3 regions of the Aquibium pacificum genome follow, and region 2 is predicted to be linked to each of the others. Evidence: predicted binding sites of a transcription regulator. Region 2 holds the regulator's gene; each other region holds the start of a gene.
The links. Region 2 encodes LexA, which represses DNA repair genes until DNA is damaged. Its sites were predicted from a motif close to TGTTCNNNNTGTGTTCNG; they were not measured.
Positions count from the first base shown of each region.

Region 1: the regulator LexA is predicted to act here: its motif matches at 1,594-1,611, upstream of ABGN05_RS08555 (ImuA family protein).
Region 3: the regulator LexA is predicted to act here: its motif matches at 1,775-1,792, upstream of ABGN05_RS27020 (single-stranded DNA-binding protein).

Region 1 is NZ_JBDPGJ010000002.1:463,362-466,631, forward strand. Features, by position in the region: gene ABGN05_RS08550 (Y-family DNA polymerase) at 1-633, opposite strand, end outside; gene ABGN05_RS08555 (ImuA family protein) at 575-1,573, opposite strand; gene ABGN05_RS08560 (metallopeptidase family protein) at 1,753-2,175, shown strand; gene ABGN05_RS08565 (DUF1737 domain-containing protein) at 2,198-2,404, opposite strand; gene ABGN05_RS08570 (HpcH/HpaI aldolase/citrate lyase family protein) at 2,406-3,270, opposite strand, start outside.
Region 2 is NZ_JBDPGJ010000003.1:516,954-520,223, reverse strand. Features, by position in the region: gene ABGN05_RS14970 (ComEC/Rec2 family competence protein) at 1-1,135, shown strand, start outside; gene lexA (transcriptional repressor LexA) at 1,191-1,901, opposite strand; gene ABGN05_RS14960 (molybdopterin molybdotransferase MoeA) at 2,014-3,234, opposite strand; gene moaC (cyclic pyranopterin monophosphate synthase MoaC) at 3,224-3,270, opposite strand, start outside.
Region 3 is NZ_JBDPGJ010000008.1:174,165-177,434, reverse strand. Features, by position in the region: gene ABGN05_RS27040 (L,D-transpeptidase) at 1-361, opposite strand, end outside; gene ABGN05_RS27035 (gamma-butyrobetaine hydroxylase family protein) at 495-851, shown strand; gene ABGN05_RS27030 (DUF1801 domain-containing protein) at 856-1,287, opposite strand; gene ABGN05_RS27025 (hypothetical protein) at 1,388-1,660, opposite strand; gene ABGN05_RS27020 (single-stranded DNA-binding protein) at 1,910-2,410, shown strand; gene ABGN05_RS27015 (YqaA family protein) at 2,630-3,070, opposite strand; gene ABGN05_RS27010 (hypothetical protein) at 3,100-3,270, opposite strand, start outside.

The DNA.
Region 1 (3,270 bases), on a different contig from region 2:
GACGGAGAGGGCGGCGACCGGCAGGCGCGGCGAGACCGCCTCCTCCACCCGGCCGAGCGCCTGGTCGAGGCGGGTCACCGGCATGCGGCCGAAGCGGCGCGCCAGAGGCGCGCGCGGCGCTTCGAGGATGGCGCCGACGCTGCGCAGCCCGACGCTCTCCAGCGCTGCGCAGACCGTCCCGTCGAGGCGCAAGGCGGCGAGCGGCAGGCCGGCCAGGAAGACCGCTTCCTCCCCCGGCGCGATGATCGCCGCGCCGGAGAACCGGGCGGCGGCCCAGGCCGTCCCGGCCGTCGAGGCGATGCCGGCGCGGGTACGAAAACCCTGTTCGGAAAGCCGCGCCAGGAGATCGTCCAGCATCTTTTCCTCGCCGCCGAAAAGATGGCTGCAGCCGGAAATGTCGAGATAGAGCCCGTCCTCGCCGTCGATCGCCACCAGCGGCGTATAGCGGTCGCACCAGTCGGCGAGACCTTCGAGCAGGCGGCGGTCGGCCGCCGGATCGGCCTCGACGATCTCGATCGCCGGATGCATGGCGCGGGCATCGGCTATCCCCATGCCGCGCTTCAGCCGGAGCGCCTCAGCCTGCTCGTCGAGGGCGGCGATCCGCTGTGCGTTCTTCTCGCGCCGGCTGACGATCAGCGGCGCCCGCTGCGAAGGAGGTGTCCCCCGCCAGGAGCGGCCGAGACGCCGGCGCCAGATGCCTTCGGTGGACAGGTACGGGAACCACAGAGCCAGGTATCTCTGGCCCTCTTTTCCGGAAAGAGCGTTCATGGGAGTTCCATTCCAGTTCGAAGCTGCCGGACCGTGCCGTCCGGCTCTTGCCGATCTCGACCATGAAGGCCGGAGGACCGATCGAGCCGGAAAGCGGGCCAGCCACCGTGCGGCGCATCCCCGCCGGAGCCGGGGATATGGAAAGCCGCAGCGGAGCGGCGGTCGGTTCCGCCCGAGCCGACTGGCGCAACAGGAAAACCGGCCGGCCGGCATCGCGGGCGCGGAAATGCAGGCGGCGGGTGGCGGTGAGATCGACCCTTTGCGGGTTGCCGCGCAGTTCCAGAAGCACGGCACCGAGCGCCGACAGACGTGCCGCCTCCTCCGCCACCCAGAGCGCGTCGGCGAGTTTCGGCGTCTCGCACGTCAGGAGGCTTCCAGGGGAAATCCCGAACAGCTCCAGCAGGCCCGGAGCATAGGGGAAACCTGCTTCGCGGTTATTCTCCGCCGGTGCGATCCAGAGAAGCGGCAGGCTTTGGGGAACCGCTTTCATGGCGGCCGCGCAAAGCCCCAGCGCAAAACCGGTGACGACACCGGCGTCGCGCATTTCGGCACCGTGGATCTCCGTCAGCGCCGCGCGCGGAACGCCTCCGCCGAGCGCGGCATCGAAATCCGCGTCGCCGGTCGCGATCAGACTTTCGGTCAGGGCCGGATGGCGAAGCGGGCTTCCGCCTTCCCGCAGCACGATGCCGTCGGATGCCATGCCGACCTCGTCCGGCGACAGGGTGTCGGCGGGGGTACCCTCGATCTTGGCGATTTTCCGGCGCAAGGCAAAAAGGGTACCCCGCGCCGCGGCGGAGGTCGCCATGGCCCTGCTTCCTGCATTTGTGTTCCTATTATGTTCCTATGGATTCCAGAGGCCCGCGGGAGAGTCAAGCGGAGTCTCGAAGAATTTATTCCTCTTGTCCGTCGCGCGGAACGCCATCGGCTCCCCGCCCTCTCGCAAGCGGGATCGCAAAAGGCTATATGGCCGCAAAAGGACGACAAATGGCACGCATCTACCAGACCAGGGACTGGCACGAGCAACTCTCCCCCTCCCTCGAGGAGCTGGAACTGCTGGCCCTGGAAGCCTATGCCCACCTGCCGGACGAGTTCCGCAAGCTCACCGGCGAGATCGTCATCCAGATGGCGGAGTTCCCGGAGGAGGAGATCATGGATGATCTCTCGCTGGAGACCCCTTTCGATCTGCTCGGCCTCTTCGAGGGCCGCGGCATCGCCGAGCGCTGGAATCCGGCGACCGGCGAGGGCCCGAACCGCGTGACGCTCTACCGCCGAGCGATCCTCGACTACTGGGCCGAGAACGAGGAGACGCTGGGCGACATCATCACCCATGTGCTGATCCACGAGATCGGACACCATTTCGGGCTTTCCGACGACGACATGCAGAAGATCGAGGAAGCCGCCCCCTGACGACGGTGGCTCGTTGGGCCGGCTATTGCTCGGAAAGCTTCATGCCCGGCTCGTAGTCCACCCCGTCGACCTCCTTCACCACCGCCTGCCCGCAACGCATGGTCTTCGTCTCCGCGTCGAAGGCGTAGGTGGGGGAGCCGTGGAGATGCCAGCCCTTGTTCAGGGCAGCCGTGACCTTGTGGCAGAAACTCGAATCGTCGGGTCCGGAAAGAAAACGGTAGAGCTTCACGTCAGGATCCTCGTTGCGTCGCAGCCTTGGCAAGAAGCCGCCTGGCCTGCTCCAGGTGCAGGCGTTCGACCATGCGGCCGTCGATCGAGATGACGCCCTTGCCGGCGTTTTCGGGCTCTTCGAAAGCGTCGGCGATGCGGCGGGCATCCGAAAGTTCCGCCTGGGACGGCGAGAAGGCTCGATCGGCCGGGTCGATCTGCGCAGGATGGATCAGGGTCTTGCCATCGAACCCCATGGCGCGGCCCTGGTCGCACTCCTGTGCGAAGGCCTCCAGATTGCGAAAGTCGTTGCTGACGCCGTCGAGCGCGTCGAGCCCGCCGGCGCGCGCGGCGAGCACGATCTGCATCAGCCAGGGAACGAGAAAGCGCCGGTCCGGCGTGGCGCGCACGCCGGTCTCCTTGACGAGATCGTTGGTGCCGGCAACCAGGCAGGCAAGGCGTGCGCCGCGGTCGCGGCCGAGTCCTGCGATGGCACCGAGGTTCAGCATGCCGCGCGGCGTTTCCACCATCGCCCAGAGAGACATGTCGGGCGAAGCGTCCATCGCGTCGAGCCGGTCGTTGGCGTCCAGCAGATCGCGCGGTCCGTCCACCTTGGGCAGGAGGATCGCGGCGGGCCTGCAGGCGCAGGCGGCCTCGAGATCCGCGGCGCCCCATTCGCTGGCAAGCGCATTGATTCGCACCACCAGTTCCGGACCGCCGGCCTTGCGGGATGAGAAAAAGCCTTCGAGACGGGCGCGGGCCTCTCCCTTTGCGTCCGGCGCCACGGCGTCCTCCAGGTCGACGACGACGGCATCACAGGCGAGCGACGCCGCCTTGGCGAGGGCCTTCTCGTTCGAGGCCGGCACGTAGAGCACCGAGCGGCGGGGG
Region 2 (3,270 bases):
CATCGTCATCGCGATCGCCCCGCACGAGGTCGTCGGGCCGAGCTTCCAGATGTCGTTCGCCGCCACGGCGGCGCTGATCGCGGCCTACGCCTGGTGGTCCGAGCGTCGATCGGACCGTTTCACGGGAGGGCAACCTGCGCGAGGCTCGACGGTCGGCAACGGCTTGCGGCTCTTCCTGCTCTACTGCGCCGGCATCGCGGTGACCTCCCTTGTAGCGGGAACCGCGACTGCGCTCTATGGCGTCTGGCATTTCCACCGCATGGCACCGCTCGGTCTCCTCGCCAATCTCGGCGCCATGCCGGTCGTGTCCTTCGTGATCATGCCTTCGGCGGTTCTTGCCGGCATCCTGATGCCGTTGGGCCTCGAAGGCTTCGCGCTCGATGTCATGGGGTGGGGGATCGGGGTCATGGTCTCGATCGCCCAATGGCTTGCCCAACGCACGCCGTTCGACGCGGTCGGCGCGATCCCGCTGTCGGCCGTGCTTTCGATGACCATCGCGCTTGTGCTCGTGACCGTCCTGTCGACATGGCTGCGCCTCGCCGCCTTGCCGTTTTTGATCGTGGGAATTGCGCTCATCGCGGCGCGCGATCTCCCGGACGTCCTGCTCTCGGAGGATGGAAACTTGATCGCGATGCGCACGCGGGCCGGGGAACTTGCCGTCAGCAAGGAGCGCCCGAACCGTTTCGTCACCGGTATCTGGATGGACGCGGCAATGACACACAAGGTTGCGACACCGGTTTCCACCTCCGAATCGCTTACGGCGGTCACAACGGCACAACGCGCTTCGGAGGTCTTCGTCTGCAACGACACGGGTTGCATCGCGCGACACGGCGGCGGAGCGATGGTGGCGTTCGTGCCCGCCGGAGGGAACGCGGGCTCGCTCTGCGGTTTCGTCGACGTCCTGGTGATCGACGATGCGACGGCAGCGAACCCGTGCGCCTCGGCAAAGGTGCTCGTCGTCATCAAACGCGACCTCGCGCGGCGTGGCAGTGCCGAGATCCGCTTGGCGGAGGAAGGGGAGGAACCTCGCGCCGAGATCCGGTTCGCCGTACGGGAGCCGTACCGGCCCTGGCATGATCATCGGCGGTATTCGCGGGAGGCCCGCGGAATGCCGCCTTACAAGCGGGAGCCGTAGCGGTCGCCCAACGCGAATCTCCGTCGAACCGAGGGGACGGAGGACTGGCCCGGCTTCAATACCGCCGGATCAGCCCGACCAGACGGCCCTGGACCTTCACCCGATCCGGCCCGAAGATGCGGGTTTCGTAGGCGGGATTGGCCGCTTCGAGCGCGATCGAGGCGCCCTTGCGGCGGAAACGCTTCAATGTGGCCTCCTCGTCGTCCACGAGCGCCACGACGATCTCGCCCGGACTGGCGGTCGAGGTGCTGCGGATCACCACCGTATCGCCGTCGAGAATGCCCGCCTCGATCATGGAATCGCCCCTGACCTCGAGTGCGAAATGTTCGCCGCCGGAGAGCATGTCCGGCGGAACCGCGACGGAATGCGTCTGGTGCTGGATTGCGTCGATGGGAACGCCGGCTGCGATCCTGCCCATGACGGGAATGGAAATCGCCGCCGTGTCGTCGTTGCTCGCCCGGCGCGCGGGGGCCGGTTCAGGCTTTCTCGAAAGGCTGCCTTCGATGACGCTCGGGGAAAACTTGCGCGGTCCGCCAAGCCCAGGCGCGATGGACTCGGGCAGCCGGATCACCTCCAGCGCGCGAGCCCGGTTCGGCAGCCGCCGGATGAAGCCGCGCTCTTCAAGAGCCGTTATCAGGCGATGGATGCCCGATTTCGACGCCAGGTCGAGCGCCTCCTTCATCTCGTCGAAGGAGGGGGGAATTCCCGACTCCTTCAGCCGCTCGTGGATGAAGAGCAGGAGTTCGTGTTGCTTGCGCGTCAGCATCTTTGCACCCCTCGGGGAATCGGACGGCTAAAAAACAAAACCGGAACAAACCTATCTGTTCCAGTCTTGTTCCGCAACAGTTTAAATTTGAGTGAATCTGTTTACCGTTCGTTCACGACAGCATCAGGAGCTGGCATTCCTCTCCGGCGTCGGCGGGCGGCGCGAAGGGCGCGCGCACGATCAGAGCGGCGGAATCCGCCATCACGCGCAACATGGAGGAATCCTGGATCGCTGAAGGCGTTGCGACAATCCCATCCGCTTCCCGGCGGATTGCGGCGCGCAGATAGTCCTGTCGCTGGTCGTTCGCGGGGACGGGCGCACCAAGGATGCCCTGCCGCAAGTCGGCCTCGTGCAGCCGGCCCGCCATGCACGCGACCAGCGGCTTCAGGAAGACGTAGGAGCAGACGAGGCTCGCGACCGGATTGCCGGGCAGGCCGACGATCTTGCGGCCGCCGAGCGTTCCCGCCATGAGCGGCTTGCCCGGCCGCATGGCGATCTTCCAGAAGTCGAGCTCGCCGCCGCGTGCCGTCAGCACCTCGCGCACGAGGTCGTGGACCCCGACCGACGCGCCGCCGATGGTCACGATGAGGTCCGCGCCCGCTTCGAGCGCCCGGTCGAGCGTGGCCGAGATCGCGTCGCGGTCGTCCGCCACGATCCCACAGTCGAGGACCCGAGCCCCCGCCGACCGGACGATCTCCGCCACGCCGAGCCCGTTCGAAGCAATGATCTGGCCGGGTCCCACGACGCTGCCGGGTGGCAGCAGTTCATCGCCGGTCGCGATGATCGCCACGAGCGGCTTCCTCACAACGTCGAGTGCGGCATGATTGGCCGAGGCGGCGAGCGACAGGGCCGGCGGGTCGAGCCGGCGTCCCCGATCCAGGAGCGGCTGGCCTTCTGAAAAATCGAGGCCACGGGCGCGCACGTGGCGGCTGGCGGCGACGGTCTCCTTCGCCTCTATCATGTCGTCTGCGACCGAGGCGGCGTCTTCTTGGATCAGGACGCAGTCGCTGCCTTCGGGCATCGGCGCGCCGGTGAAGATACGGACCGCCTCACCCGGGCCGACGGCGCCGGAAAACGGTCGTCCCGCCGGCGCAGACCCGATCACCCGCAGCCTGGCCGGCAGCCGGGCGACGTCGGCCGAGCGTACCGCGTAGCCGTCCATGGCGGAGGCGTCGAACGGCGGCTGGGTGCGCAGGGAACGTATGTCCGTGGCGAGAATGCGGTCGCCGCATTCCGCGATCGGCAGGCGTTCGGCGTCCAGCGGCCTGACGCCGTCGAGAAGCAGGCGCAGCGCCTCGTCGACGGGGATGAGTGCCGTTGCCTTAGCCTGCATCGACGTGCCAGTCGCCCGATTTGCCGCCCGACTTCT
Region 3 (3,270 bases), on a different contig from region 2:
TCCAGCGCGGCCACAGGGCCTTGCGCGCCACGTTGGCGCGGCCGTACCACTTGAAGCCTTCCTTGCCGACGCCCACGCCGTAGCGCACCGCCGTCTGGTTCTCGATGATCAGATAGAGGAAATGGTGCTGGGTATCGACGACCACCGTGCCGGCCGGCTCGGCCGAGAAATACTTGACGATCTGCTTGTGCCAGACCGGGTCGATGACGTCGAAATTGGTACGTTTCCAGTTCACGCCATTGTCGATGCCGGTCCCGGCATACCAGGATTTCTTCGTGGCTGCCCGGGCCGGAACGCCCATCGCCGCCGTGGCCGCCAGCGCCAGGCCGCCGGCCAGCACGTCACGCCGCGTCACATTCATCTCGATCCCCTCCGACGATGACCCTGGGGAGCTTATAGAACCGATTCCGTAACCTTCCAATGTCGAAGTTGCAGGCGCTATGTTACGTGTGGGGGCTTCCGGAAAGGCGCCCGGGGTGCTTATTGCGTCTCCCATGATCGCACCGAAGGAACTGAGGGTCTCGAAGGATCGCCGCCTGCTGACGGTGAGCTTCCCCGACCATGCGCCGATCGAACTCGAAGCGGAGATGCTGCGGGTGCTCTCGCCCTCGGCCGAGGTGCAGGGCCATTCGCCCGAGCAGCGGGTGACCGTGCCCGGCAAGCGGGAGGTGGCGATCCGTAAGCTCGAGCCGATCGGCAACTACGCGGTAAGGATCGGTTTCGACGACGGCCACGACACCGGCATCTTCACCTGGTCCTACCTCCACCAGCTCGGCCACGAGAAGGCCGAGCGCTGGCAGTCCTATCTCGACGAGCTTCAGGAGAAGCGGCTGAGCCGCGATCCCCGCTGAGCGGTCATTTCTTCTTTCGCGCCTTATCCGACACGTTCAGCGCGACTGCAGAGCGGATCAGCGCCTTGAAGGCGTCCTCGTCGACCGTGCCGCCCTCCAACAGGTCGATGGCGCGGCGCGCATTGCCCTCGAGACTGGCGTTGAAGAGGTTTGACGGATCGTCCAGCGCCGCGCCCTTCGCGAACGTCAGCTTCACCTTGTCCCTGTAGGTCTCGCCCGTGCAGACGATGCCGTCATGTTCCCAGACCGGCACACCGGACGGGTTCGACGGCTTTACCCACTTCACTGTCTCGACCATTTCCGGATCGGCCTGCCGGATGAGGTTTCTCAATCGCGCGAGGAGCTCCCCGCGCCAGCCGCCGAGCGCGGCGATCTTGGCGTCGATCAGTTGGCCGGGCGTGGTGTCGTGGTCCATGTGTTCGCCGTTCGTCTTCATGAAGTCGGCTCTTCTGCGTCAGGCGTCAGGTCGCATCGCGAGAGCAAGGCCGGCATTTCGCAGAGGCGCGCGGACGGCTCTGCGGCGCGGAAAAATACGTTCAGCGCTCCCTGCTGCCGTCGCGATCGCCGAAGCCGATTTCGTAGGACACGCTGCCCGAGATGCGGATGTCCCAGTTTCCCACGCGGATGCTGCCGGGCTCGCTGCCCGCGGGCAGGGCATCTCCGGGCTCGGCCAGTGGCTGCGAGGCAAGCGGCGCGATGGAGCCGGTGGTCACGCCGGGCAGGGCGTCGTCGTCCGCCGCCTTCTGGTCGTCGGCGAAAGCCGTCGCGCAGGAAAGGGGCAGCAGGATGAGTGCCAGGATTTTCCGCATAGGACCCTCCTCGTGGACGGACGATGTTTGCGTCCGGTCATGCCGGACTGTCAAGCTGCGGCCTTTCTCGTGCAACCGGCAGTCGCAGCATTGCGACCCGCGAGCGGAAGTGCTAAGAACATATCAGGAACGAAACTCGTGTGGACAGGCCGCGTAAATCACCACGCTCCCGTGCGGTCGCGGCCCGCTTGGGCTATAGAGGGTGCAGGCAGCAAAGCGAGACATTCCGGACAAGCGTGGAGATGTGAGATGGCAGGAAGCGTCAACAAGGTCATTCTGGTCGGCAACCTGGGTGCCGATCCCGAGATCCGGCGGATGCCGTCCGGCGATCCGATCGTGAACCTGAGCGTCGCAACCTCGGAAACCTGGCGCGACAAGAATTCGGGGGAACGCAAGGAAAAGACCGAGTGGCACCGGGTCGTCATCTTCAACGACAACCTCGCCAAAGTGGCCGAGCAGTACCTGAAGAAGGGCATGAAGGTCTACGTGGAAGGATCGATCCAGACGCGCAAGTGGCAGGACCAGTCCGGCCAGGATCGCTATTCGACGGAAATCGTCCTGCAAAAGTTCCGCGGCGAGCTGCAGATGCTGGATTCGCGGGGCGAGGGGCAGGGCCAGGGCGGCGGCTACTCCGGCGGCCGCGGCTCCGACTTCGGCTCCTCCGGCCCTATGGACGAGGATCGCGGCCGCGGCGGCGGAAGCAGTGGAGGCGGTTTCTCGCGCGAACTGGACGACGAGATTCCGTTCTGAGAGGTGGTGACGCGTCGTCGCGAGCTAGCGTGGAGTTTTCCGGGCCATAGGAACGGTTTCCGCTGAATCATCCCGCGCCGGTGCATGTACCAGCCGACGAGGATTTCGGCGGGGAGGCGGCGGGCAGCGTCCAGACCCGGTCTTGGCGAAGTATCCCATGCGGTCGCCGGAGGCGGGGCAGATCGCGCGCGTGATCGCGACGAGGTCTGAACCCGGCCCTCAGGCGAGGACGCCCAGCGTGGCAGCGGCGAGCACGACATATCGTGCCGTCTTGGCGATGGTGACCAGGACGACGAAACTCGACAGCGGCTCGCGCAGGACTCCGGCGGCTACGGTCAGCGCATCGCCACCGATCGGCGCCCAGGAAAGCAGCAGGCTCCACCGCCCCCACTTCCGATACCACCCTGTCGCCCGGTCGAGCGCTGCGGGGCCGACCGGGAACCATTTCCGGTCACGAAAGCGCTCGACGCCGCGCCCGAGCGCCCAATTGACGACCGCGCCGAGAACGTTGCCGAGGCTGGCGACGGCAACCAGCAGGACCGGCGAATGCGTGCCGGCGACCAGCAGCCCGACCAGCGCCGCCTCCGACTGTGCCGGGAAAATCGTCGCTGCGCCGAAGGCTATGGCAAACAGGCCAGCCAGAATTGCGAGGTCATCCATGACGACGGTGCCGAATACATCCGCCGATCTCACCGCGCATGCGGCGATGCGCAATGCAGGTCGTCGATGACGTAGGCATGGGCGTGCCTGTCGCGGCCATCCGCGAAGCCCCAATTCCAGTGCCGATGGCTGGCTGGCGGGCCTTCATGCGAATGCTCGTCGATCTCCGGATCGCTCGCTGGCCAATGCCGTTTGACGGA